Regions from separate parts of the Stenotrophomonas sp. STEN046 genome, predicted to be linked through region 1. Evidence: predicted binding sites of a transcription regulator. Region 1 holds the regulator's gene; each other region holds the start of a gene.

Region 1 (5,175 bases):
ATCTCGCCGCCGCCGTTGCCGGTCGCCGCAGCACCGGTCATGTCGCACCACGAAGACGAGCCGGCACCGGTTGCCGTGCAGCCGCAGGACCTTGCACCGGCACCGCTGCCTGCGCTGGCACCGGCGCCCGCACTGACCCTGGTGGCCCAGGACGACGCCGAGATCCGCCACCTGCGCCAGGAAGTGGCCGGCATGCGCCAGGTGATCGAGCGCGAGATGAACCGCTTCACCGATGAGCGCCTGCGTGGCTGCCCGGTGCGCGCCACCGCGCTGGACCTGATGGATGAGTACGGCTTCGACGCCGGCATCGCCCGCGACGTGGCCATGCAGATTCCGCTGGAAACCGAAGCCCATCGCGGCCGCGGCCTGATGCTGGGGCTGATCTCGCGCAAGCTGCCGATTGCCCCGGTCGACCCGATGGAGGAAGGCGGGGTGATCGCCCTGGTCGGCCCCACCGGCGCCGGCAAGACCACCACCATCGCCAAGCTGGCCTCGCGCTTCGCCGAAGCCCATGCGGCCCGTGACGTGGCCCTGGTCACCACCGATACCCTGCGCATCGGCGCCCGCGAACAGTTGTACGGCTACGGCCGCCAGCTTGGCATTGCGGTGCACGAAGCCAACAGCGGCACCGACCTGGACCAGCTGCTGGAACGCCTGAAGGACTACAAGCTGGTGCTGATCGACACCGCCGGCCTGGGCCCACGCGACCGTGCACTGGCCGCCCAGCTGCAGTGGCTGCGTGCCGCCCGCCAGGTCCGCACCCTGCTGGTGCTGCCGGCCAACACCAGCTTCGGCGACATGGACGAGGTGGTGCGCCGCTTCGGCGCGGCCAACCTGCAGGGCCTGGTGCTGAGCAAGCTGGACGAGACCGGCCGCTTCGGCAACGCCCTTTCCGTAGCCGTGGACCACAAGCTGCCGATCACCTGGGTGACCGATGGCCAGGACGTTCCCGACGACCTGCACCGGGCCAGTGCGGCCAATCTTGTACTTCGCCTTGAAGATTTGCGCCGCGCGGCCGATATGCCCTGCAACCCGGAGTTGAACCATGCCGTCGCGTGAGTACGCCAAGCTGACCACCACCTTCCCGCTGACGGCGACCCGCAGCGAGCCGCTCGGCCCTGTGCGCACCATTGCCGTGACCGGCGGCAAGGGCGGCGTGGGCAAGACCAACGTGTCGGCCAACCTGGCCGTGGCGCTGGCCGGCATGGGCAAGCGCACGCTGCTGCTGGACGCCGACCTGGGCCTGGCCAACATCGACGTGATCCTGGGCCTGAACCCGACCAATACCCTGGCTGACCTGGTCGCCGGCCGCTGCAGCCTGGACGATGTGATCATCGAAGGCCCCAACGGCGTGCTGGTGGTGCCGGCCGCATCCGGCCGCCGGCACATGGCCGAGCTGGCCCCGGCCGAGCACGTGGGCCTGGTCAACGTGTTCTCCGAGCTGGAACGCGAGCTGGACATCATGGTGGTGGACACCGCAGCCGGCATCAACGATGGCGTGCTGACCTTCTGCCAGGCCGCGCAGGACACCGTGGTGGTGGTCTGCGATGAGCCGGCCTCGATCACCGATGCCTACGCACTGATCAAGGTGCTGTCGCGCGAACGTGGCGTGGACCGCATCCAGGTGGTGGCCAACATGGTGCGCGACCCCAACGAAGGCCGCGTGCTGTACGAGAAGCTGACCCGGGTCTGCGAGAAGTTCCTGGCCGATGTCTCGCTGAACTACCTGGGCTGCGTGCCGCAGGACGATTGGCTGCGCCTGTCGGTGCAGCGCCAGCAGCCGGTGGTGAAGGCCTACCCGTCCAGCCCGTCGGCGCTGGCGATCACCGAGATCGCCCGCCGGACCGCACGCTGGCAGGCACCGACCGAACCGCGCGGTGGCGTCGAATTCTTCCTCGAGCGCATCATCAAGCAGCGTGGGGTGGCCGCATGAAAGGCGCCGCTCAATACAGGGAAGTCCAGCGCACTGCGGCCAATGAAGTCATTGCCCAGCACTCGGACCTGGTGCGGCGCATCGCCCATCACCTGGCCGCCCGCCTGCCGGCGAGCGTGGAAGTGGATGACCTGATCCAGGCCGGCATGATGGGCCTGATCGAGGCCTCGCGCAGCTACGACGCCGACCAGGGTGCATCGTTTGAAACCTACGCCTCGATCCGCATCCGTGGCTCGATGATCGATGAGATCCGCCGCGGCGACTGGGTGCCGCGTTCGGTGCACCGCCGCGCCCGCGACGCCGCCGCCACCATCCGCCGCCTGGAACAGAGTACCGGCCGTGCCGCCAGCGCCACCGAAGTGGCCGCTGCAATGGAAATGCCGCTGCCCGAATACCTGCGGCTGATGGAGGACGCCTCGCGCGGCCAGGTGCTGAGCCTGGAATCACGCATCGAAGACCAGGGCGAACTGGACACCATCGCCCAGGGCGGGCCGACCCCGCAGCAGGTGCTGGAGCGCGGTGAATTCGGCCGCGAACTGGGCAATGCCATCGGCCTGCTGCCCGAGCGCGAACAGCTGGTGCTTTCGCTCTACTACGAGCAGGAACTGAACCTGAAAGAGATCGGCGCGGTGCTCGGGGTGAGCGAGTCACGCGTCTGCCAGATCCACGGCCAGGCCGTGCTGCGCCTGCGCGGCCGCCTGAAGGTCTTCGAAGCCGCCGATGCCGGCCTTGAACAATGAACATGATCGGGGCGGCCGACGCCGGCCCCGAGAGCTGATCAACAAAGGAACTCTGCTTTGAACAAGAACATGCGCATCCTGATCGTCGACGACTTCTCGACCATGCGTCGTATCGTCAAGAACCTGCTGGGCGATCTGGGCTTCACCAATACCGCTGAAGCCGAGGACGGGCATGCCGCGCTGTCGTTGCTGCAGAGCCAGCCGTTCGACTTCGTGGTCACCGACTGGAACATGCCGGTGATGACCGGCATCGAGCTGCTGAAGGCGATCCGTGCCGATGCCAAGCTGAAGACCCTGCCGGTGCTGATGGTCACGGCCGAAGCCAAGCGCGAGCAGATCATCGAAGCGGCGCAGAACGGCGTGAACGGGTACATCATCAAGCCGTTCACCGCGCAGACGCTGGAAGAGAAGCTGGGCAAGATCTTCGAACGCCTGGCGGCCAGCGCCTGATGGACACTACGGTCGACAAGAGCGCCCTCGCCCTGCGCCTGCAGGAAGCCCTGGATGCACTGGAATCGGGCGACGAAGCCGCCTGGCGCCAGCGCATCGATGGCCTGGTGGCATTGCGCACGCAGCCGATGATGAGCGGCCTTTCGCGGCTGGCGCGCGAACTGGGGCAGGCGCTGGGTGAACTGCCGACCGTGCCTGATGAAGCCGGCGAGCTGGATGACGCCTGCGCGCGCCTGGACCACGTGGTGGCCATGACCGAGCAGGCCACCCACCGCACCCTGGACCTGGCCGAAGAGTGCCGCAACCTGACCGAGCAGCTGCGTGCCGATGGCCTGCAGCCGGGCCAGGACGCGCAGCTCGACCGCATCCGCCACAACCTTACCGAGATCGCCCTGACCCAGAGCTACCAGGACCTGACCGGCCAGATCATCCGTCGCGTGGTCGGCATCGTCCGTCGCGTGCACGAAGGCTTTGGCGCGCTCGGCCTGCCGCCGGAACAGCATCGCACCGACCCGGAACTTGCCGGGCCGGCACTGAAGGGACTTGACCGCCACGCGGTCTCGCAGAACGACGCCGACGACCTGTTGTCGGATCTGGGGCTGTAAGCATGGGCGCGGTAGCCGACGACATCACTGCCGATTTCATCATCGAGGCCCAGGAAATCCTGGATCGCCTGGGCGAACAGCTGGTGTCGCTGGAACAGGCACCGCAGGACAACGAACAGCTCAACGCGGTGTTCCGTGGCTACCACACGCTGAAAGGCGGCGCGGGCTTCCTGGGCATCACCGCGATGGTCGAGCTGTGCCACGCCGCCGAGGAAGCTCTGGGCGCCGCACGGGCCGGCCAGGCCGTGCTGCAGGCACATCACTTCGATGCCGCCCAGCAATCGCTGGACTACCTGCAGTCGATGCTCGATGCGGTGTCCTCCGGTACCGAACCGGGCTTTGCACCGCCCGAGCTGGTCGCACAGTTCGATGTGCACGGTGGCGCTGCCACCGCAGCGTCGGCCGTGGCCACGCCGGCAGGCGCCGGCGGCGACCTGATCACCGATGATGAGTTCGAGGCACTGCTGGACCAGCTGCACGGCGGCAAGGCCCCGACCACCATCGCAGCGACGGCGAAGAAAGCCGACGACATGATCAGCGAGGACGAGTTCGAAGCCCTGCTCGACCAGCTGCATGGCGGCGCCGTGCCGGGCGCGCAACCGATCGCTGCTGCCGTTGCTGCTCCGGCAGCGCGTCCGGCGCCGGCAGCGCTGCCGGCACCGGCGGCCAGCAAGCCGGCAGCCAACAAGCCGGTTGCCGAAGCCGAACACACCGTGCGCGTGGACACCAAGCGCCTGGATGCCATCGTCAACCTGATCGGCGAACTGGTGCTGTCACGAAACCGGCTGAAGACCCTGCGTACACGCCTGCGTGACGAAGAGCTGGATCGTGCCGTGTCCACTCTGGACATCGCCACCGCACGGCTGCAATCGGCGGTGATGCGCACGCGCATGCAGCCGGTCGGCAAGGTGTTCTCGCGCTTCCCCAAGGTGGCCCGCGATGTCGCGCGCTCGCTGAAGAAGGAAGTGGACCTTGAGCTGATCGGCGCCGAGACCGAGCTGGACCGCAACTTGGTCGAAGCGCTGGCCGATCCGCTGGTGCACCTGGTGCGCAACGCCATCGATCACGGCGTGGAAATGCCCGACCTGCGCGAAGCGCAGGGCAAGCCGCGGATGGGCCACGTGCGCCTGTCGGCGCAGCAGGAAGGCGACTACGTCAGCATCGAGGTGCAGGACGACGGCGCCGGCATCGATCCGGAAAAGCTGCGCGCCAAGGCACGCGAGAAGGGCCTGATCGACCCGGAAGCCGCCGCCCGCCTGAGCAGCGAGGAATGCCTGCACCTGGTGTTCCTGCCTGGCTTCTCGACCAAGCAGCAGGTCACCGACATTTCCGGCCGTGGCGTCGGCATGGACGTGGTGCAGTCGCGCATCCGCGAACTCAGCGGGCAGATCCAGATCCAGTCGGAACTGGGCCGTGGCAGCCGCTTCATGATCCGCGTGCCGTTGAC
Region 2 (5,175 bases), on a different contig from region 1:
CGGCCATCCGGCCAAGCTGGTGCTGCTCGGCAACGGCGCCTATCTCGGCCGCGCCAGCTGGGTGCTGGGCAGTGTGGCTGATGCGCTGGGCGCGTTCGGTCGCGATGCGGCCATCACCCAGGCCGCCTTCATGGGCGCGCCACAGGCACCGCCGGTCACGCTCGTGCAACGGCCGCTGTACAACACGCAGGAAGGCTATGGCAGCGCCATCGTGCCCGGCGTAGCCGAACTGATCGTGCATCAGACCCTGCTGATGGGCATCGGCGTGCTGCTGGGCGGGCGCCGTCTGCAGCTCGGCCGACGCCTGCGCTTCGACCTGCCCACGCTGGCCGGCATGGGCCTGGGCTTTGGCCTGATCGGCCTGTTCGGCCTGTTCTGGTATGCCGGCTTCACGGCGTGGGTGCAGGACTATCCGCGCGGCGGCAATCCGCTGGGCCAGCTGCTGGGCGGCACCTTGTTCATCGCCGCGACCGTGGCTTTCGGCCTGTTCGTCGGCAGCTTCTTCCGCACCCGCGAACGCGCTTTCCAGTACATCATCGCCACCTCCATTCCGCTGTTCTTCCTGGCCAGCCTGTCCTGGCCTGCAATGATGACCCCACGCCCACTGGTATGGCTGGCGCAGCTGCTACCCACCACATCGGGCATCAATCTGATGGTGCGCCTGAACCAGATGGACGCCCGCCTGGTCGAAGTCAGCCACGAACTGATCACTCTCAGCGTCCTGCTGCTGCTCTACGGCGGCCTCGCCATCTGGCGCCTGCTCGCAACAAACGGAACGCAGGGGATCAAGCCGTAGACGGCCGGTGGGGGAACTGCGATTCGATCCCCTCCTTCCCCTCTTTCCCAACGAAGAACGCCGGCACAGGGCCGGCGTTCGGGTACCGCTATGTGGAAGGGGTGTTGCAGGTGAGTCAGCGATAGACGCGCTCGCAGCGGCGTTCGACCACGCGATCACCGGATTTCTGCTGGTGATTGCCCTGGATCTGGCGGCCCGCAGCGCCGCCGGCAACCGCGCCGGCAACCGTCGCCAGTTTCTTGCCGTTGCCGCCACCGACCTGGTTGCCCAGCAAGCCGCCCACCACCGCGCCGGTGGCGGTACCGGTGATGCGATTGGGATCACGCGAATTGCGCTGCACTTCAACGTTCTTGCAGACCACGCGGCTGCCATCGTTGAACTTGCGCCCTTCATCACGCGGGCCGTAGTTCTGCGCGCCAGCAACCGAGCTTGCTGCCAGCAGCGTGCCCAGCACCATCAATCGGGTCGAGGTCTTCATGGCCATCTCCTGTGTTCCGGTATGGGCCGAGTTTCCTCTGCCGCTTGGCAACTTGAAGTGAAATAGGCGTCGTTGCCGCTTGATGGGCCATCTTCGGTTCATGAAACAAAATGCGCCCACCGCGACCCAGCGTCGCGATGGGCGCCGTCTCCCACCCGGCCTAGAACTCTTCCCAGCCGCCCGTGTTGGCCGCCAGCGGCGGAGCACGGGGCGGCATCGCTGCGCTGCGCCGCATCGGCGGCACGGTTGCCGCCACCGCTGCCAGCATCGGGCGTACCGCCGCGCTTGCTGCAGTGACCCCGGTGCGGAACACCGATACCGCCTCGCCCAGCAGGTTGGCCTGCTCTTCCATCGAACGCGCCGCAGCACTGGCTTCTTCCACCAGCGCCGCGTTCTGCTGGGTGGTTTCGTCCATCTGCATCACCGTCTGGTTGACCTGCTCGATGCCCGAGCTCTGTTCCTGCGATGCTGCGGAAATCTCGGCCATGATGTCGGTCACCCGCTGCACCGATGCCACGATTTCGCCCATTGTCGTACCTGCCTGGCGCACCAGCAGCGAGCCGTCGGCGACCTTGCCCACCGACTCTTCGATCAAGCCCTTGATCTCCTTGGCTGCGCCGGCAGAGCGCTGCGCCAGCGTGCGGACCTCGCTGGCGACCACCGCAAAACCACGCCCCTGTTCACCTGCCCGCGCGGCTTCCACCGCTGCGTTCAAGGCCAGGATGTTGGTCTGGAAGGCAATGCCATCGATCACGCTGATGATCTCGGCGATTTTCTTCGAAGACGCCTCGATGGCAGTCATCGTGGTCACCACCTGGCCCACCACCTCTCCCCCCTGCGATGCCACGCCATGCGCGCCGATCGCCAGCTGGTTGGCCTGGCGGGCGTGCTCTGCGTTCTGCTTCACCGTGGAGGTCAGCTCTTCCATCGAGGCGGCGGTCTCTTCCAGGTTGGCGGCCTGCTGCTCGGTGCGCCGCGACAGGTCGGTGTTGCCCGAGGCGATCTCGCCTGCGGCCAGGTTGATGCTGGATGCGCTGGTCTGGATACGGCCGACAATCCCGGTCAACTGCTCCACCGTGGCATTGCAGTCGTCACGCATCCGCGCGAACACCCCGTGGAAATCCCCCTGCATGCGCACGGTCAGATCGCCATCGGAGATCGCCTGCAGCAGAGCCGACACCTGTACCAGGTTTTCGTCGGTGGTCTGCATCAAGCGGTTGAGGCCGGTCACCATGTCGCGGAAATCGTGTTCGAAGCGCGTTTCGTCGCCACGCAGGCTGAAGTCGCCAGCGGCCGCAGCCGTGGCCAAGCGGCGGATCTCGCCGTTGATGGCCGACAGGCTGGCCTTGGTCTCGTCCATCGCCTGGGTGATCGCGGCCTTCTCACCCGGCAGGCGATCCATGTCCACCGACAGGTCACCGCGCGCGTAGTGCTTCATCACCTCGATCAGGCGGTTCTGCACCTGCACGTGCGAGCCCACCAGCGCGTTGGTGTCGTGCACCATCCGACCGTAGTCGCCGGGGAAGGCGCTTTCATCCATGCGGTAGCTCAGGCTGCCGTCGTCGTGCTGGCGAGCCATCTCGCCCTGCGCGGCCATCACCGCCTGCAGTTGCCCCTGCATCCGCTGCATCGACTTCAGCAGCTGGGTCACTTCATCGTTGCCCGAAGCGTCGATGACGTTGTCCAGGCGGCCGCTGGCGATGCCATCGGCCAGTTTCACCGCGCCCTGCAACGGTCGGGTCAGGCTGCGGGTGATCGCCCAGGCTGCCAACGCGCCAAGAAGGAGGCTCAGAACGCCGAAGGCGATCGAGAGCGTGCCCGTCCATGCCTCGGTGGCGCGGTATTCCTGCCGGCTGCGCTCGGTCAAGGTTTCCTGGTGCCGCAGCAGGCTGGAAATGGCGCCATTCCACGCCGACGCCAGGCTGTGCTCGGCCAGCAGTTCCTTCGCCGCGCCATCGTAGTCACCCGCCTGCATCCTCGCATGCAGCTGCGCGGTGGACGCATCGGTGGCCTTGCGTGCCGCCGCGATCTGCGCCACCAGCGTATCGCCGGTGGCATCGCGCGGAATGCTGATGTACTTGCCCCAGATACCGTCGTAGGTGCGGCCCAGTTCCTGCGCCCGCTGGTAATCCTTGTCGAACTCCTCGCCACGCTTGATCACCATCAACCGGCGATGCATCAGCATCGCGTTGTTGGTATCGAGCATGTCATTCAACAGCCGCATCTTGACCATGTTCACGCCTACCACTTTCTCGAACTGGGCGGACTTCAGATGGTTTCCGTACAGCACCAGGCCGACGATGGCGAGGATGAACAGCAACAGCAGACCGAAGCCGGCGGAAAGCCGGGAACCCACACGGAGGTTGCGTAAGGCGAGCATCTCAATTCCCTTGATCGTGGCCCTACCCTCGGTGGCGGCACGATATGGGGAAACTTTAAGGCGCGCGGAATTGCAACCCACCAATAATGTGAACTGGTTCAAAAATCACCCTGTCCCCGCTCATTCATTCCGGAATGAACGGGAAAGGGATTAACTCCTCCCGGCACCGGCCAGTGCTAATGCTGTACCGGCGTATAGATAATGCTGAGGTAGTACTGCTGCCCGCGCTTCTCGGAAACAATCGTTTCTGTGAGCGTGATGGTCGAATCGCCGGTCACCCATTCAGTGCTCAATACCGCGGGCTTGTCACGCGGGCGATCGGCCGTCTCGCTGACCCGTGCTGGCGTGCCATGGCGGTCCATCAACACCTTCTTTACCCGGTTGTATCGATATTCCGACCCCTGGCCTGCCCGGATCTGCTCATTGGTTACCGTCGCAACGCGATCCAGATATATCGCTTGCAGCGGACTGTCGGCGCCTCGCACACCAAAGAACGCGACGAAGGAAATGCCGTCAATCCGATAATCCTCGATCACCGGACCGCAGCTGCGCGCATAGCGTTTCAGCTCAGGCTGGTTACGCTCCTGCTCGGCGCATTCACGTGCAGCCAGCTTGCCGTCAAGAGACGCTTCGAGCTGGGCGGCCGTCGCACCCCACGAAACACCTTCGAACCCGGAATCAGCAGCCAGCGCCACACCCGGCGCCGCCGAAGCCATCGCCAGCATCACGCAGGCCGTGAGCCTGCCGGCCCAACGCCGCGAACCCGCACGGACAACTTCTGCACCCATGTTTCCGTTCCTCATCCCATCCATCTCCATGTCTCGCCCGTCCTCGACGCTCTGGTCGCTGCGCATGCAGCACATCCAGGCGCACTGCTTATCGACCGGATCGGGACATTCTGAAGCAGCCGGCCATCTCCAGCACGACCCTTCATCCAGGCAACGCTACAGTCACGCCATGACCCTTTCCCTGCAGATCGATGGCGCCGCCATCACCGACATCGCCAGCCTCTATGCCGAAATCAACCGTGTATTCATGGCGGGAGAGAGCTGGCAGCTCGGCGCCAGCCTCGATGCGCTCGATGACCTGCTGTACGGCGGCTACGGCGTGCTGCATGGCCATGCCACGGCAACCGTGGTGTGGCGGGACATCAACCACAGTCGCACCGCCCTTGGCCGCGATACCACGAGGGCGTGGCTGTTGGCCAAGCTTGAACACCCCGCCGCCTTCAACGGTGCCGTCCTGGCGCGGCAGTTGGCAGCGCTGGACCGCGGCGAAGGCCAGACCTATTTCGAGATCGTGCTCGAGATCTTCGCCACCCATCCGAACATCACGCTGGTGACGGCCTGATCTGCGCCCAACCTGCTCGTGCCGGACGGCTGCGCTCGCCGGGAATCGCCGCAGCCCCGGCCCCTACCCGTTAACATGTACGCCCCTGTTCCTGCGTCCGCCCCGCTGCCCTCCGGCGCGAGCGGACGCCCTTGATCCACGAGCCCCATGTCCAAAGACAAGTCCGCCGAA
Region 3 (5,175 bases), on a different contig from region 1:
ACGCGCTGCTTCGACCGCGGCGTTGAGCGCCAGGATATTGGTCTGGAAGGCAATGCCGTCGATCACGCCAGTAATATCGCCGATCCGCCTGGAAGCGACCTCGATGGCCTGCATGGTGTCGATCACCCGCTGCATCGCTTGATTGCCGTCGTTCGCTGCGCTCTGGGTGGAGCCTGCCAGCTCGCTGGCCTGTCGGGCATGCGCCGCGTTCTGGCGTACGGTCGCGGTCAGCTCCTCCATGGATGCTGCCGTTTCCTGCAGATGTGCGGCCTGGCGCTCGCTGCGCTCGGACAGCGCACCGTTGCCGGCGGCGATCTCGCTGGCTGCGGTGCTGATGGCCGACGCACACTGCTGGATGTGACCGACCATGGTTGAGAGCTGGCCGGCGGTGACATTGGCGTCGCGCTGGATGGCGGCGAATGCACCGTGGTACTCCCCGTGCATGCGCCGATCGAGGTCGCCGCTGGCCATGGCCGCGAGCATCTGTCGTACTTCATCGACCGTGTTGCCCAGCGTGTCCAGCAGTGTATTGATGCCGCCGGTCAGGCCTTCCAGGAAGCCGGCGCCCTCGCTGGCCTGCAGCCGCTGTTGCAGATCGCCATGTGCAGCGGCATCGACAATGCCGGCCACGGCGTTCTCCAGCACCAGCTCCTGGGTACGGTCGTGCCATTCCACGGCGAAGCCAAGGCGCACGCCCTGCGCGTCGAATACGGGAGTGACCACCTGGGCAAAGTGCACCGGGCCGATCTGTATCTTGCCGTTGTGGGTCACCTGCAGGTTGTTGAGGATGCCGCGGATGCGCTCGGGATTGGCGTGGAAACGATGGATGCTGCTGCCGACCAGGCGTTCGGCATCGAAGTCGGGGAAGGCCTGGCGCAGGTTGGCCTGCTGGTTGCGCAGCAGCGCAACCACGGATCGATTGACGTAGCGGATCACGTGATCGTTGTCGGCGATCATCATTGCCGTCCGCGAAACATCCAGGGCCAGGCGGATCTGCGCATTCTCGCCGTGGCTGTCCAGCTCGCGGGCGCGCTGCGCCTGGACGTGGCGGGCGGTGCTGGCCAGGGCATGCGCCAGCGAACCGGGCGCGTGCCCGGCAGGGTCGGTGTGCTGGCCAAGGTCGGCACCGGTGGCGATATCGCGCGCGAGGGCGGCCAGCCTGCGTGGCCCTTGGCCAAGGGCCTGGCTCTGCTCCCGCAGGCGCAGGGCGGTCTGGCCGAGCAGCACGGCCAGCGCCGCCAGCGCCGCCGCATTGAGCAGCGGCTCGCGCAGCCCTTCGCCCTGCATCAACGGCACCAATGCCGCCAGTACGCCGACGCTGCCGGCCAGCCACAGCGGCAACCGATCGCGATGTCCAAGCAGGGCACCGAGCAACAGTGCAAGCGGCAGGACGGCATTGACTGCGCCGATCCGGCAGAGCAGTGCCAACTGCAATGCCAGCAGCACGGCCAGGCCATTGCGCGCCAGCGGCTGCCCGGCCAACCGCAGACCGAGCCAGGTGGCTGGCAGCGCGGCGGCGGCGACCACGGCGGCTGCCGCTGGCGCGGTACTGCCGATGGCAAGTACCAGACCCAGTGCCGCCAGGCCGACACTGCACAGCAGCAGGCGGCGGTCGCCGCGCTGTGCCAGTTGCTGCAGATAGGGAAGGCGGCCCGGATCGGGCGGACGTGAGGCGACAAGGGACATCGGAAACTCCTGGATCAACGAACGACAACGGCCACGCCGCGCTGCCTGCGGAATGCATGGCAACGGCATGGACGGGAAATGCGTGGGAATGCGCTGCCGGCGGCGGCGCGAGGGACAGGCACCGTGGCCACATCCTGTGGATGACGGAGCAGCAGACGGGACATGCGCGCTTCCTTGCAGAACCAAGAACGAACCGCAGGCATGGTGCGCCCGCAAGCTGCGGGCGCAGGGGCCCGCTACCGTTCTATCGGCCGCGCGGCTGCAGAGTGAAGTGCGCGCGCCAGCGTCTGCTCAGCTGGCGTTGACGCTTCCGTTGAGGAATGCATCGATCACTGCTGCGATCTGCGCGGGATGTTCCATGTGCAGATGATGATTGCCGGGGAACACCGCCAGGCGGCCATCGCGAAGATGCTGCAGGCGTTGGCTGCGCATTGGTTCGGGATAGTAGGACTGCGCGGGAGTGGCGTAGATCACCTGGGTCGGGCAGGCGATGGCCTGCAGCAGGTTGTTGATCTGCCTCTCGCTGAGGCGGATCGCTGTGGGAAGCATCAGGCGCGGGTCGCTGCACCAGCGGTAACCGCCCTCGACCGGCTCCACGCCGCGCTCGACCAGCAGGCGTGCGCAGCCTTCGCTGAGCTGGTTGGTCATCATCCGCGCGCGGACAGGTGCGGCCAGATCGGGGAATACCCGCAGCGGCCTGCGCCCGAGCGCCCGCGTGGCCTGGACGTGCTCGCGCAGGCGGCTGGCGGTTTCCTCTTCCGGCCCGCGCAGGCCGCCGAGCGCTTCGATGGCGACCAGCCGTTCGACACGATCGCTGACCGCCGCGGTGAGGCTGGCGATGCCGGCGCCCATCGAATGGCCGATCAGGGTGAAGCGATCCCAGCCGAGCGCGTCGGCGACATCGAGCACGTGGGTGATCGCCGCCGGCGTGGTGTAGACCGCGCCACTGGGCAGGTGCGCGCTGTGGCCATGTCCGGGCAGGTCGATCGCCACCAGCTCCAGCTGCGGCAGATGCGGCGCCAGCGGTACGAAGCTGGCCGCATTGTCGAGCCAGCCGTGCAGGGCAAGCACGCGCGGACCCGTGCCTGCCTGGCGCAGCCCGGCAACGCGGGCACCGGCAACCTGCAGTTCAAACGGCTGCAGGCTCATGCCAGCGAAGCCACTGCCAGACGTGCCAAGGCACGGGCGTGTTCGGGTTCGGCATTGAGGCAGGGGATGTAGTGCATCTGCGTGCCGCGCTCGGCCAGCGTTTCGGTAAAGCCCATCGCGACCTCTTCCAGTGTCTCCAGGCAGTCGGTGGCGAACCCCGGACAGACCACATCGATCCGCTTCACCCCGGCTTCGGCCAGCGCCCACAGGCTGGGTTCGGCGTAGGGCTGCAGCCAGCGCTCGCGACCGAAGCGCGATTGATATCCCAGCTGCCAGTCATCCGCGCCGAGGCCCAGCGCGCTGGCGATCGCACGTGCGCTGGCTTCGCAGCGCTGCGGATAGGGATCGCCGGCATCGGCCAGGCGCTGCGGAATGCCATGGAAGGAGAACATCAGCTTCTGGCCACGGCCATGCTGCTGCCAGTAGCGCTGGATGGAACCGGCCACGGCGGCGACCCAGTCCGGATCGATCGAATAGTCCTGGACCAGGCTGACCGTGACCTGCGGATGCCTGCGCTGCCACGCGTCCACGCGGTCTTCTATCGAGGCGGTGGTGGTGGTCGAGTACTGCGGATACAGCGGCAGCACCACGATGCGGCGCGCGCCCTCGGCCGCCAGCCGATCCAGCTCGGCACTCAGCGCGGGCTGGCCGTAGCGCATGGCATGGCGCACGCGCAGCGTCGGCAGCAGTGTCTGCATGGCCTGCGCCAAGCGCCGGGTATGGACCATCAGGGGTGACCCTTCCGGTAGCCATACCTGCGCGTACTTGGCAGCGGAGCGGCCACTGCGCAGGGGCAGGATCAGCCCGCGCAGCAAAGGCTGCCACAGCAGTGCCGGGATCGAGACCACGCGCGGGTCGGAGAGGAATTCGGCCAGGTAACGACGTACGGCGGGAGCCGTCGGCGTCTCGGGCGTGCCTAGGTTGACCGCCAATACGGCGGTGTCGGGTGCGTCGAGCATGGGCGCTATTGTCGCCGATTCCATCGCCGCCCCGGTATGCAGCGTTCGGATCGATGTCATCGATGAGGTCAATGTGAGCAGCCAACGCTCATTGGAGATTCATGACAACACTACTAATTTCAGTCACTTGCTATATCTTCCTATGGACTGACTTCTGGAGCCTGCCATGCGTCGCCCGATCCAAGCCCTGCTGATCGCCGCCAGCCTGCTGTCCAGCCAGGCCATGGCCGGACCGCAGGAAGACCAGCGCGCCCGCAATGCGGTGCGTGTACTGGCTGAAATCCAGGAAATCCCTGAACAGGGCATTCCGGACAAGTTGCTCGACGAAGGCCGCGCGGTCATCGTCATTCCCGACACGATCAAGGCCGGACTGGTCATTGGCGGACGCCGTGGCCATGGCCTGATGTCAGTGCGGATGCCCAATGGCGCCTGGTCCAACCCGGTGTTCATCAAACTGACCGGCGGCAGCATCGGCTTCCAGGCCGGTGTGCAGTCGTCCGATGTGGTGCTGGTGTTCCGCAACGACCGCAGCCTGGACAATCTGGTCAACGGCAAGTTCACCCTCGGTGCCGATGCCGGTGTTGCCGCAGGCCCGGTCGGTCGCAACGCTGCCGCCGCCACCGACGGCCAGTTGAAGGCCGAGATCTGGTCGTGGTCGCGTGCCCGCGGCCTGTTCGCCGGCGTCGCCCTGGACGGCGCGATCCTGCAGATCGACGACTCCGCCAACCTGGATGCCTACGGCACCAACACTACTCCGCGCATGATCTTCGAAGGCCGCGCCGCCGGTTCGCCGTCGATGGATGTGGTGGCCTTCCGTGATCGTCTGGAAGAGGCGACCTACGCGGCGCGCAACAACCGCAACGGTGGCACTGCCGCGCCGCGACCGGCCGCAGCATCCGCCCCGGCGCCGGCGCCGGCGCCTGTTCAGGCGGCACCGGCGGCACCGGCCGAAGCGACCACCGCGCCGCTGCAGGCTGTTCCGCAGACCCCGCCGCCGGCCCAGCAGGGTTTCCAGCCGGTCAACGACGGCGAAATCCGCACTGAAACGCTGGGCAACAACTGACTTTCGTCACGCGCGCCGGCTTACAGCCGGTGCGCTATGCTCGACACTCTGATCACTAACGCAACGAGCGACTTATGGGCAGTTTCAGCATCTGGCATTGGTTGGTCGTGCTCGCCATCGTCCTGCTGGTGTTCGGCACCAAGCGCCTGACCAGCGGTGCCAAGGATCTCGGCTCGGCGGTCAAGGAATTCAAGAAGGGCATGCACGACGAGGACAAGTCGAAGCCGCAGCTGGGCGACGAGTCGCGCAGCCAGGACGCCTCGCGCACCGCGCAGGACGAGCACGACCGCAACGCACGTTGATCCGGAGCGGTTGCGG
Region 4 (5,175 bases), on a different contig from region 1:
TATGTCACGCCCACCGCTGCACGCCCTGCAGGGTTTCATCGCTGCTGCGCGACTTGGAAACCTGTCCCGTGCCGCTGCATCGATGAACCTGACGGTCAGCGCACTCAGCCACCAGATGCGCCAGCTGGAGGAGCGCCTGGGCCAGCCGCTGCTGATACGGCAGGCGCGCGGAGTCGCGCTGACCCTGGAAGGGCAGCGGCTGCTGGAGCAGGTGGGTCCCCATCTGGATGCGATCAACGACGCCTTCCAGCCCTACGCTGCACGCCCCGAACATGTACTCACCATCAGCGCCGTGCCTTCCATGGCCAGCGCGTGGCTGGTGCCGCGGCTCGGCAACTTCGTGGCCACCCATCCGCAGATCGAAATCAACCTGCAGTCGAGCGAGCGGCTGATCGACTTCGATCGGCAGCTGCAGTTCGACGCAGCGCTGCGGCTGGGCACCGGTCAATGGCCGGGGCTGGTGGTGGAACCGTTGTTCGACGAATGGCTGCTGCCCATGGCCAGCCCGGCATTGATCGAGCGCATGGGCGGCATCGATCGGGTGCCGTTGGCGCAATGGCCATTGCTGGGTGACCCGGATGGTGCGTGGGGGGCGTGGTTCGCGCTGATCGGGCAGCGCCCGCCCTCGCGGTTCGTGGTGGTGCTGGATGACTCCGAAGCCCACCATCGCGCCGCACTGGACGGCGTGGGCGTTGCCCTGGGCCGGGTAACGCGCGCGCGGCTGCTGCTCGATTCCGGCCAGCTGGTTGCGTTGTCCGACCGTCGCCTGAAAACCGCATGGCCGCACTGGCTGGTCTACCCGCAGCGCTCGGCCCGCCACCGGGGCTTCCTTGCCTTCCGCGAATGGCTGCATGCGCAGGCCACCGAGCACGTGCGGCACATGCAGGCGGCAGACGCCGGCTGAAGCACGCACGACCTGATGCCCGGCGCTGCGCCTGCGTGGGCCCGCATCACCGCACCAGGGTGACCGCCTGCCCGGCGCGTGCGAAGGCCTGTTCCAGCAGCGGCCCCTGCTTGATCGCCTCCACTTCGGCAAACAGCGCCCGCAACGCCGCCGCCGGGCGTGCCGCAGGCGCCGCCACGGCCTGCTGTATCACCGTGAATCGATCGTCCAGCACGCGATGACCCGGGTGCGCTTGTGCCCAGGCCTGCAGCGGTTGGCGTACGCCGGCCGCTGCATCCAGTCGCTGCTGATCGAAGAGCGTGATCGCAGCTGCAGAGGTATCGGCGCGCTCGATCGTCGCCTGTCGCAGATCACGGCTGAGGAACAGGTCGTAGGCCGCCCCGCGTCCCACTGCGATGCGCAGGCCGGCCCGGTCAAGATCGGCAACCTGCTGCGCCGCACTGTCATCGCGCACCAGATAAGTGCCTTCGATCTCAACGTACGGCGCACTGAAGGCGATACGGTCGGCGCGCGCCGGGTCCACCGCCAGGAAGGCCAGGTCCCACGCGTCGGTGGCGGCCGCCGCCACCACCGATGCGGCGGCGTCGTGGCAGTTGAAGCGCGCCTGCACACCCAGCCGCTGCGCCAAGGCCGTGGCCAGTTCCACCGAAGGGCCGTGTGGCGCATCGGCATCGCCCTGCGCCAGCACCGGATTGCCCAGGTTGATTGCAACGCGCAGGAATCCAGACGGTGCCAGCGCATGGCGATGATCGGACAGGGGCATGAGACACTCCGGCACAGGTGGGCGGCCAGCATGCCACCGTCCCCTGTGCGCGGTGTTCGCGCCGCGCATGCACCACAGGCACAGTGGCGGCATGAATGGCCGCCATGCCTGCACCCTGCATACCCCTCGGCCGAACCCCATGAATCCGATCCTGCACGTTGAAGTCCCCGTCACCGACCTGGCACGTGCCATTGCCTTCTACCAGCGGTGGCTGCAGGTGAGGATCGATGCACCGGTGGTCGTGCATGATTGCCGGATGGCCTATCTGCCCTTCGATGATGTGGCCGGTGGCGCCAGCATGGCGTTGGTGCAGGGTGACAGCTATCTGCCTTCGGAGCAGGGCGCGCGCATCTATGTGGGCGTGGATGACCTGGATGACAGCCTGCAGCGTGCCCTGCAGGCCGGCGCCGAGCTCTGCTTCGGCCCGGACGTGGCAGGTGACTGGCGGGTGGCCGAGATCCGCGACAGCGAAGGCAACCGGATCGCCGTGCAGGCGCCGATGCCTGCGTAGTGTCGAGCCTGGTCCTGCTCTATCGGGCTTCTGTCTGCGACCGCTGCAGCCAGTCGGAGATCGCCGGGTCCAGCCTTGGGTCATCGGGCAGGCGCATGCCGAAGCGCTGCTGCAGTACCTCGCGCACGTCCTGCACATCTCGCAGCGGACGCCTGTCCGGCGCCTGGCCGGGCCGGTACTCGGTGTAGTTGCCGCTGCCGATGGTGCGGCGCCAGTCCGGGCCGGTCAGTGATGCACGCAGTTGGCCGGGAAAGCTCGACTGCGGATGGGTGCACACGTACCAGTTTCCAACCTCGTTATCGATCGGCGCGGGTGCCTGCAGGTCGAAGCGGTACAGCGGGCGCCAGTCATCCCCGGCTTCGGCGGCAAGCATGAAGTCGCCATTGTCCAGTCGCGCCAGGCGATAGCGCTCATGCGGAGTGTCCTGCACGGCGGTCTCATGCAGCCGCAGCGGAATGGTGGGGGTCAGGCCGCCGAAGCCGGTATCCACCAGCCAGTCGTCGTCCAGCAGGCGCACGCGCATGAGCAGGTGCGTACGCGCGGTCAGCTCGCCATCGGTGGCCGACAGCAGTACGCGTGCGCTCAGTGGCTGCGCGTTGAAGCCCAAGGCCTGCAGCAGGGCCAGGAATGCGCCGTTGAGTTCGAAGCAATAGCCGCCGCGCTGGGCATGCAGCAGCTTGAACTGCACGCTTTCCAGGTCGATCGGCACCGCGTCGCGCAGCAGCGAGGTCAGGGTTTCGAAGGGCAGGAGGGCGTTGTGGCGCTGCTGCAGCAGGGTCAATCCGGCCAGCGTGAGCGGCGGTGGGGCGTCCAGCTGCAGGCGCTGCAGGTAACGGTCGACGTCGATGGGCATGGCGGTCATCGCAGGCGGGGAGGCCCACTGTGCAACCGCAACAGGGGTTGAGGTCAAGTCCGTCCCGCCGGTGTCACGCCCCGGTCGCCTTCTGCCGGTACAAAAGCGACGACTGCGCCGCTCAACGGAAATGTTTCCCGATGGCGCTAAAGTTCCCGCGCTACAGGCCGATACAGGTGCGTCCTTCCGCCTGGAGTCTGTCATGTCGACCGTTGTTCCCCGCCTTCGGTCCCTGCGCGCCCGCATGTCCTGGCCGCGCGCGCTGTCCACTGGCCTGCTGCGCTGGCTGCAGCCCCATCGCCTCAGTGTCGCCGACAAGCTCAAGGCGACCCTGCTGGTCTGTGGCCTGGGCCTGATGGCCATCGTTGCCGTCCACGCCTGGACCAGCCACGCCAACGTGCAGGCCGCACGCGACCAGGCCAGCTACCAGCGTGGCAGCGATCTGGTCGCTTCGCTGGCTGCGCGGGTGGCCGAGGCCCGGCGCCTGCAGACCCAGTATGCACGCAGCTTCGATGATGCGGACCGGACCCGGTTGCTGGCCGCCCAGCAGGCACTGAAGCAGGATCTGCAGGCCCTGCGCGCATTGCCCATGGATGCAGGCCGGCGCAAGGTGCTGCAGGCGATGACCGGCACTGTCGATGCGTTCTCGCAGGGCATTGCCGCGCTCTTTGAACGGGTGGATGAGATGGGGCGCGGTGAAGCCGGCCTGGCTGCGCAGCTGCAGCAGGCTGCAGACGCCCTGCAGGCGCAGGTGGATGCGCTGGAGCGCCCGGTGCTGGCCCTGCACGTGCAGCGGATGCGCCGCCAGGAGGCGTTGCTGCTGCTCGATGGTGATTCCACCCATGCCGACCGTGCCAGCGAAGAGAAGCTGCCCTTCGATCTGGCATTGGCTGGCCTGTCGGCGGACGAACAGGAGCGTCTGCGCAGCGGCATGGAGTCCTACCAGGCCGCATTGCTGGGCTACACCGCCGCACGTGTCGGCCTGGATGTCGAGGCGCAGTCGCTGCTTGATACAGCCGCCGCGGTCGGGCCGGCACTGGCTGCCTTCCAGCAGGCCCAGGCGGCGGCGCTGGGACAGGCGCAACTACGCCAGCAGGCGGGTGCACGTGCGGCCAGCGTGCTGTTCGTGGCGACCGTGCTGCTGGTGGCGGGCGTACTCATCACCAGTCTGGTGCTGGTGCTGCGCGCGGTGCGCCGACCGATCCAGGACACCCTGCGCTTTGCCAGCGACATCGCCGACGACCGGCTCGACACCACGCTGCGCGTGCATAACGCCAACGATGAAATCGGCCAACTGGCGCAACGCCTGGTCGACATGCAGCAGCGCCTGCGCGCCCGTATTGAAACCGAACGTGCGGTGGCACGTGGCAACGCCCGTGTACGGCAGGCACTGGACAGCGCGCAGGCCGGCCTGATGGTGGTCGACGCCGAAGGGCAGGTGGCCTATGCCAACCCGGCGCTGCTGCAGCTGCTCGATGTTTCCGCCGATGCCCTGATCGGCAGTGATGCCGTTCGCCTGCATGCTGCGTTGGCAGGCCTGAGCGGCATCCGCCAGCGCGGGGAGCGTGAGATTGTCCACGCTGGCACCCGCTACCAGCTGATTTCAAACGCCATCATCGAGGACGAACAGTTCCTCGGTGTCGCCGTGGAATGGCACAGCCGCGCGCTGGAAACCCTGCTCGAAACCGAGGTGGCTGCGCTGGTCGATGCCGCTGCCCACGGTGACCTGCACGGGCGAATCGTGCTGGAAGGAAAACAGGGCTTCGTGCGCACGCTGTCCACCAGCATCAACCGCCTGTTGGCCACCTTCGAGACCAACCTGGCGGACCTGCAGGCGTTGCTGGCCGCACTGGCGCGCGGTGACCTGAGCGTACGCATGGAGGGCGATCTGCAGGGCGTGTTCGCACGCATGCGCGACGACGCCAACGCGACCGTCGCGCAGCTGGGACAGATCGTCACCCGCATCCAGCAGGCCACCGCACACCTGGATGTCGGCGTGGCCGGGATTGTTGCCGGCCACCACGATCTCTCGCAGCGCACCGAACAGCAGGCCGCCAATCTGGAGGAGACCGCAGCATCCATGCACGAACTGACCGACACCGTTGGCCGCAATGCCGATGCGGCCGGGCGTGCTGATGGCCTGG

Evidence for each region. Region 1 encodes FliA, which starts transcription of late flagellar genes. Its sites were predicted from a motif close to TAAAGTTTNNCNNNCNNNGGCCGATAA; they were not measured.
Region 2: the regulator FliA is predicted to act here: its motif matches at 3,686-3,712, upstream of ACVOLJ_RS06210 (methyl-accepting chemotaxis protein).
Region 3: the regulator FliA is predicted to act here: its motif matches at 1,931-1,957, upstream of ACVOLJ_RS15680 (methyl-accepting chemotaxis protein).
Region 4: the regulator FliA is predicted to act here: its motif matches at 3,179-3,205, upstream of ACVOLJ_RS03790 (methyl-accepting chemotaxis protein).

What each region holds. Positions count from the first base shown of each region.
Region 1 is NZ_JBRRDR010000001.1:14,558-19,732, reverse strand. It holds gene flhF (flagellar biosynthesis GTPase FlhF) at 1-1,059, shown strand, start outside; gene ACVOLJ_RS00085 (MinD/ParA family ATP-binding protein) at 1,046-1,933, shown strand; gene ACVOLJ_RS00080 (RNA polymerase sigma factor FliA) at 1,930-2,673, shown strand; gene cheY (chemotaxis response regulator CheY) at 2,731-3,123, shown strand; gene ACVOLJ_RS00070 (protein phosphatase CheZ) at 3,123-3,728, shown strand; gene ACVOLJ_RS00065 (chemotaxis protein CheA) at 3,731-5,175, shown strand, end outside.
Region 2 is NZ_JBRRDR010000008.1:66,795-71,969, reverse strand. It holds gene ACVOLJ_RS06220 (ABC transporter permease) at 1-796, shown strand, start outside; gene ACVOLJ_RS06215 (glycine zipper 2TM domain-containing protein) at 912-1,280, opposite strand; gene ACVOLJ_RS06210 (methyl-accepting chemotaxis protein) at 1,435-3,654, opposite strand; gene ACVOLJ_RS06205 (hypothetical protein) at 3,831-4,508, opposite strand; gene ACVOLJ_RS06200 (barstar family protein) at 4,612-5,004, shown strand; gene mutS (DNA mismatch repair protein MutS) at 5,152-5,175, shown strand, end outside.
Region 3 is NZ_JBRRDR010000036.1:42,019-47,193, reverse strand. It holds gene ACVOLJ_RS15680 (methyl-accepting chemotaxis protein) at 1-1,686, opposite strand, end outside; gene ACVOLJ_RS15675 (alpha/beta fold hydrolase) at 1,978-2,835, opposite strand; gene hemH (ferrochelatase) at 2,832-3,794, opposite strand; gene ACVOLJ_RS15665 (lipid-binding SYLF domain-containing protein) at 3,961-4,857, shown strand; gene tatA (Sec-independent protein translocase subunit TatA) at 4,932-5,159, shown strand; gene tatB (Sec-independent protein translocase protein TatB) at 5,175-5,175, shown strand, end outside.
Region 4 is NZ_JBRRDR010000004.1:124,997-130,171, forward strand. It holds gene ACVOLJ_RS03770 (LysR substrate-binding domain-containing protein) at 2-904, shown strand; gene ACVOLJ_RS03775 (transporter substrate-binding domain-containing protein) at 951-1,667, opposite strand; gene ACVOLJ_RS03780 (VOC family protein) at 1,807-2,178, shown strand; gene ACVOLJ_RS03785 (arylamine N-acetyltransferase family protein) at 2,198-3,031, opposite strand; gene ACVOLJ_RS03790 (methyl-accepting chemotaxis protein) at 3,234-5,175, shown strand, end outside.